Regions from separate parts of the Alteromonas gilva genome, predicted to be linked through region 2. Evidence: predicted binding sites of a transcription regulator. Region 2 holds the regulator's gene; each other region holds the start of a gene.
What was found. Region 2 encodes FliA, which starts transcription of late flagellar genes. Its sites were predicted from a motif close to CTAAAGNTNNNNNNNNNNNNGCCGATA; they were not measured.
Positions count from the first base shown of each region.

Region 1 (2,270 bases), 580 kb from region 2:
TCTTCAAAACCCTGCTCTTTTAAATAGGCAGTGGATTTTTCACAGCGGATACCGCCGGTACAGAACATGGCGACCTTTTTATTTTTGGCCGGATCAAGATTCTCTTTTACGTAATCGGGAAACTCGCGAAAGGTTTTGGTATTAGGGTTTACCGCGTTCTGAAAAGTACCAATTTCTATTTCGTAATCATTGCGCGTATCAATTAACACTACATCGGGGTCGCTGATCAACGCATTCCAGTCTGCCGGCTTCACGTAGGTGCCCACCGTTTGCCGCGGATCAATGCCTTCAACACCCATGGTGACAATCTCTTTTTTGAGTTTAACCTTGGTGCGGTAAAACGGCTGGGTTTCGTGGTAAGAAATCTTGTAAGAAATCGGGTTAAACCGGGCATCGCTGTTTAACCATTCAAGCAAGTTATCAATACCTTCCTGGGTGCCCGATACCGTACCATTGATACCCTCAGACGCGAGTAACAACGTACCTTTAATTTGGTTGGCTTCCATTGTCTCCTGTAGGGGCTGACGAATGGCTTCATAATCTTCAAGCGCAACGAATTTATACATTGCGCATACAATATACTGACTCATAAATGTTATACCTTTGCGAGTTGGAACGTAAAACCAGTGCAAAATGCGCGCGCAATATAGCAAAAAAACCTCGTCAGGAAAACCTCACGAGGAATTTTAGCGTTATGGCTTAATTTATAATTGCAATGCCTGCGAACCGGGAATGATGCTCGACAACAACGTGGGATCGGTATCGTACCCGGCTGTGGGGGGCTCCTCACGCTTTGCATTTAACCATGCCAACTGAGTGCGGTAGGCGCAGTTTTGCTTTACGTCGGGCGGGATCCGGTTGCTGTCATTGGTAAAACTTAACGGATCGGGGTGCATAGCCTGCCACAATTTAATATTGCTATGACCGTCGGGGCTGGCCGCAATATCAGCCTGCCAGCGTAGGTAAGTCGCCAGGTTAGACTCGTTGGTGGTCAGCGGGCTTCGCCGGTAATGATTAAGCCTGGCAGGAAAGTCATCGTCGGCTACCGTTTCATGCTCGTTACGCCAGCTAACCGCGCTATCGCCGTGCGTATCATACAATGCCAGGCACAATTTAAAAAACGCGTTGCTGCCGCTAGCAGCTTGATTAAGCGCAAGTTCTTTATTTATCGGCAGTACTTTGGCGTCGATTGACTGACTATTATCTGTATGCAAAATCATTCATAAATATTAAAGACTTACTAGCTTAATCGGCGCGTTCACATTATCCTTTAGTAAATTAACTTAAAGTATCGCCAGCGACGGGAGCAAACATTGGGAGTGCCCTATCAGGACGTTAATATCCTTGTAGTTGAGGATCAGCGCCCTTTTTTAGTTTTGCTGAAAGGACTCTTGACAAACTTAGGGGCTAAGGACGTCATGATGGCAACCAGCGCAGACCAGGCGATTAAGTTTTGTCGCAACCATCAGGTTGATATTATTGTTAGTGACTTGCACCTGGGCTCAAACAAAAAAAATGGCTTCGAGCTGTATCAGGAGCTGCAACATCGCACATTAATTGGGCCCGGAGCAGTCTTTTTACTGATCAGTGCCGATGCGGCCCGTCCTATCGTACTAGGCTCCCTGGAGCACAACCCCGATGATTATTTGCTCAAACCATTTTCACAGGCCCAGCTAAAAAATCGCCTGAATAAAGCGTGGCAAAAAAAGCAGTTCTTTATCGATGTATTATCGGCGCTGACAGAAAAAGACTACCCCCAGGCTGAGTCAGCACTGCAGCAACTGGAAAACATGCCGGGCTCCTATAATCGCACCTCGGTAGCCCTGCAAACCGAAATGTTCTGGCAGCAGAATAAATACCAGGAGGCGCAGGCCCTTCTCACCAGTCAGGCTGATTTATTACCCAGCCAGTGGGCGCAATTAGCCTTGGGTAAAACGCATCTGGCCATGAAGCAATACCCGGAAGCAATAAAGTGCGCCAATCAGGTGTTAAACTTAAATCAGTTCGACCCCGAAGCACTGGATATTCTGGCGCAGGCCAAGTCTGCACAAAATCAGCCAGAAGAAGCCATCGATTACATTAAACAGGCCATTAAAAACTCACCGCTGTCTTTACAGCGTCAACATCTGGCCTGCCAAATTGCCCGTGAAAACAATAATTTTGAGCTCCTGATCGAATCCACCAAAGCAACCTGGAATCTGTCTAAAAACACGATTTTTAAGCGGGTCAATTACTGGTGTAATCATATTTCGTCGCTGCTTGACGCTGCC
Region 1 covers NZ_JAQQXP010000001.1:2,163,030-2,165,299, reverse strand. The annotation lists gene trhO (oxygen-dependent tRNA uridine(34) hydroxylase TrhO) at 1-590, opposite strand, end outside; gene OIK42_RS09485 (VC2046/SO_2500 family protein) at 705-1,214, opposite strand; gene OIK42_RS09480 (response regulator) at 1,320-2,270, shown strand, end outside.
Region 1: a site for FliA is predicted at 1,248-1,274, ahead of OIK42_RS09485 (VC2046/SO_2500 family protein). Genes of this name have one in related genera too.

Region 2 (2,270 bases):
AGTTCCGATGTAAACACAGCACAGGCAGTATGATTGAAGACCAGGCGAGTAGCTTAAGAAAGATGAATCAATCAAGATTAATCAAGGTAATAGCCGTAACCGGTGGTAAAGGAGGGGTTGGTAAAACCAACATTACTCTTAATACTGCCATTGCCATGGCGAAACAGGGCAAACGGGTCATGGTTCTGGATGCCGACCTTGGCCTGGCCAACGTCGATGTGATGCTCGGGTTACGGGTAGAGAAGAATTTGTCTCACGTATTGTCCGGAGAATGTACCTTAGATGAAGTACTGGTTACCGGCCCTCATGGCATAAAAATCGCGCCGGCAACATCAGGCAGTCAGTCTATGACTGAGCTGTCAGCCACTGAGCATGCAGGGCTTATCAGAGCCTTTAGTGAATTGCGCTCACAGATTGATGTGCTGATTGTAGACACCGCCGCCGGCATATCCGATATGGTCCTGAGTTTCTCTCGTGCAGCGCAGGATATTATGGTGGTGGTTTGTGACGAACCGACCTCGCTGACCGATGCCTACGCGTTAATCAAAATTCTAAACCGTGATTACGGTATTTTCCGTTTCAAAATCGTTGCGAATATGGTGCGGGATGTCCGCGAAGGTCAGGAATTATTTAGTAAATTATCAAAAGTTACCGGGCGTTTTCTGGATGTCGCGCTAGAATTAGTGGCGACGGTACCGTTCGATGAAAATATTCGCCGCGCGGTGCGCAAACAAACGGCAATTGTGGACGCTTTTCCAACGTCGCCGGCAGCGAAAGCAATCGACCAATTGGCAACCAAAGCGATAAGCTGGCCAATTCCGGCGCAACCAGGTGGGCATCTGGAGTTTTTCGTCGAGCAATTAATCGCTCCAAAGGTGTCAGGGAGTTAGGGTGAATAGCAGAGCTGCAGCGTATAAACAGCAATCAGATAAAGCGCAGCTGGTAGAGCGTCATGCTTCTTTAGTTAAACGCATTGCTTACCATCTTATGGCGCGGCTTCCGGCCAGTGTTATTGTAGATGACCTGATTCAGGCTGGCATGATTGGTTTGCTGGAGGCAGCCAAAAACTTTGATGGCAGCAAAGGCGCGAGCTTTGAAACCTTTGCCGGCATCCGTATTCGTGGCGCCATGCTCGATGAGATCCGCAAAGGTGACTGGACTCCGCGGTCAGTGCATCGCAATGGCCGGGCAATTTCTGAGGCGATCGCCCAGGTAGAATCTGAGACTGGCCGTGATGCGCGTGATGTTGATATCGCGGCACGTTTGAATGTATCGCTCACCGAATATCATCAAATGTTGTCTGAGGTAAATGCCGGTAAGCTGGTCGGTATTGAAGATTTGGGAGTGTCGGAAGACATTATCGCCACGGAAGAATCCCGTGGCGCGGACTCCCCGTTAGAAGATTTAATGCAAGGTTCGTTTCAAAAAGCGCTTGCGCATGCTATTACTACGTTACCAGAGCGTGAAGCGATTGTTTTATCCCTGTATTATGATGAAGAATTGAACCTGCGGGAAATCGGCGAGGTTCTCGAGGTAAGCGAGTCAAGGGTCAGTCAAATACACAGCCAGGCAATGCTAAAACTTAAAGTTCGTATGCGGTCATGGCAGACTGGTGAGTAACCTTAACTATACTAACAATATGACTATCCTCACTGGAGGCAATTTTGGATAAGAATATGAAAATTCTCGTAGTAGACGATTTTTCTACCATGAGACGTATTATCAAAAACTTACTCAAAGATTTGGGCTTCTCAAATATTCAAGAAGCCGATGATGGCAGCACCGCATTGCCGATGCTGCAACAAGGAGATTTTGATTTTGTAGTAACGGACTGGAACATGCCGGGCATGCAAGGTATCGATCTATTGCGTGCTATTCGTGCCGATGACAAATTAAAGCATCTTCCTGTGTTAATGGTGACGGCTGAGGCAAAGAAAGAGCAAATTGTTGCTGCCGCTCAGGCTGGCGTAAACGGCTATGTTGTTAAGCCTTTCACAGCAGCTACATTAAAAGAAAAACTAGATAAGATATTCGAACGTTTAGGTTAATTCAGTTAAGTGTTTAACCGCCTGAGGACAACTGGATGACTGAAAAAAAGAAAGTCCCCATGACTCTGGACGAAGCAAAGCAGTTGGTTACCTTTTTAGAAAATGGTGACGATGAATCGGCTAACGCCCTGCTGGATGCTGTCGCGATGAAAGAGTCCGTAGAACTATTTGCAGAAGTGGGCAAGCTTACCCGTCAGCTTCACGACTCGTTGAACAACTTTC
Region 2 covers NZ_JAQQXP010000001.1:1,584,453-1,586,722, forward strand. The annotation lists gene flhF (flagellar biosynthesis GTPase FlhF) at 1-33, shown strand, start outside; gene OIK42_RS06970 (MinD/ParA family ATP-binding protein) at 30-890, shown strand; gene OIK42_RS06975 (RNA polymerase sigma factor FliA) at 892-1,620, shown strand; gene cheY (chemotaxis response regulator CheY) at 1,665-2,048, shown strand; gene OIK42_RS06985 (protein phosphatase CheZ) at 2,084-2,270, shown strand, end outside.

Region 3 (2,270 bases), on a different contig from region 2:
GCTCGGTGGCTGTTTGTTGCGACTGACCGCCTCGTTGGGTGCCACGCTGCTTTTGACGGCCACCGGCAGAGTCTTCATCGCCGGCCTGAAACTCCAGCATCTGCTGGGTCATATCAATCGTTTGCTGCTGAATCGTATCGATGGGGGTAGGGTCTGGCCGCCCGGGGCGAAATTCCATCGCGATCACACTGGTGCCTTTAGGAATGTCTTTCACTTCTATCTTATTTTGCACCCCAAAGGCAAACTTCATGGAGCCGGCAATTTGTTTAAACTTAAGCACATCCATTTCAGAGAAGGCTAACAGCAACACAAAAAAGCACATCAGCAGTGACATCAGATCAGCAAAGGTGCCCATCCAGGCGGGCAGTCCTTCAGGAGGACATTTGGGACACTCTTCCTGCCGCGCCATAAACTACTCTTCCTCGCCGGCTGCACCGCGTTTACTGGCCGCCAGATAGTTTTTAAGAATACCTTCTATAACCCGCGGGTTCTGTCCATCGGCAATACCGACAATGCCATCAAGAATTAACGACTGATTGAGCTTTTCTTCGTTTAAGCGATTACTTAATTTTGCGGCAATAGGCAAGCAAATTACGTTGGCCAGGAACGCACCATAAAGTGTGGTCAACAACGCTACCGCCATCGCCGGTCCAATCGCTTTAGGATCGTCCATGTTTGACAGCATCGCCACCAAGCCAATTAATGTTCCAATCATGCCCATGGCAGGCGCTACGTCACCAAGCCCTTTAAAAATAGAAACACCAAACTCATGCCGCTCGGTAGTCATTGAAATATCTTTTGCCAGTGTTTCGCGCACGACTTCAATATCATGACCATCGACCAGCATATCCACCCCTTTCTGCATAAAAGGGTTACCAATTTCAGCCTCTTCAAGGGCCAAAAATCCGCCTTTACGGGCGGCATCGGCCATTTCAACGACTTTTTCGATGAGATCTTCGGGCACGTCTATTTTGAACATAAACGCTTTGCCGGCAATTTTACCGGCACCAAAAAACTGGCCAAGGGTAAATTGCGACATAACAACGAAAAGACTGCCACAGAACACAATTAGTACTGACGGCACATCGACGAACATGCTGAGATCCCCGCCGAGGATCATCGCCATGACAATAAAGCCGATGCCGCCTAACATACCTACCAGGGTTGCTAAATCCACTTGATTCCCTCATTTCGTCATTTATTCAGGGCGTAACTGAATTCATGGTTTAACTATAGCTACTCTATACACATAATACAGACACACGTGCGGTGAACTGTACTGGTAAGGTTAGGCTATAACAATCATTATGTTTAACTCTGTCTGCCATTTTATCGGCAGTTTATTTTTTTTCTATACTGATATTACTACCATTTCATCATCACCGATAACCTAAGCGGCACGCCAGCCTGCGCGTCATCTAAATTTACCCTGCCGGGAGTAAACCATTTGACCCCCGCGCAACCCTCAGTTAATGTGCCATCTTTACGCAGCCAGAGACACTAAGAGGGAATCGTGAGCGAAAAATCCGCCCCACCCAGTCAGTCATTTGAACAAACCATTAGCGAGTTAGAAGCCATTGTGACAGAAATGGAACAGGGTGATCTGCCGCTTCATGACGCGCTGAAAAAATTTGAACGCGGTATTGAGCTTTCACGGCTGAGTCAAAAAGCCCTTGTCGATGCCGAACAAAAGGTCAAAATCCTGACTGAACAAAACGGCGACAGCCAGTTACAGGATTTTTCTGCTGCGCAAGAGGACTAGCATGCAATTAGCGTCATTGCACGAGCATATTAAGCGGCGTATCGATACCGAGCTTGAGCAAGCTATCAATCAGCTACCCGACACCGCCACCAGATTAAAGCAAGCGATGTTGTATTCGCTCACCAACGGCGGAAAGCGTATGCGTCCGCTGCTCGTGCACTTAACCGGTAATATGCTCGACATCCCGGAAACTGACCAACGCACTATCAGCATGGCCATTGAGTGTATTCATGCGTACTCTCTGGTCCATGACGATCTGCCTGCCATGGACGACGATGAACTGCGTCGTGGCAAGCCCACATGCCATATTGCGTTTGATGAAGCGACCGCAATACTGGCAGGTGATGCCTTGCAAACTCAGGCTTTCACACTCTTGTGTGAACACCCCATGAGTGACTATGCTAATCAACATCGCGCCCGCCTCGTCGCTACATTAGCCAGAGCGGCGGGCTATCAGGGCATGTGCGGTGGTCAGGCTATTGATTTGGCGACTACCGGAGACGCTATC
Region 3 covers NZ_JAQQXP010000003.1:510,815-513,084, reverse strand. The annotation lists gene OIK42_RS18670 (flagellar motor protein MotB) at 1-409, opposite strand, end outside; gene pomA (flagellar motor protein PomA) at 413-1,177, opposite strand; gene xseB (exodeoxyribonuclease VII small subunit) at 1,514-1,762, shown strand; gene OIK42_RS18655 (polyprenyl synthetase family protein) at 1,764-2,270, shown strand, end outside.
Region 3: a site for FliA is predicted at 1,331-1,357, ahead of pomA (flagellar motor protein PomA). Genes of this name have one in related genera too.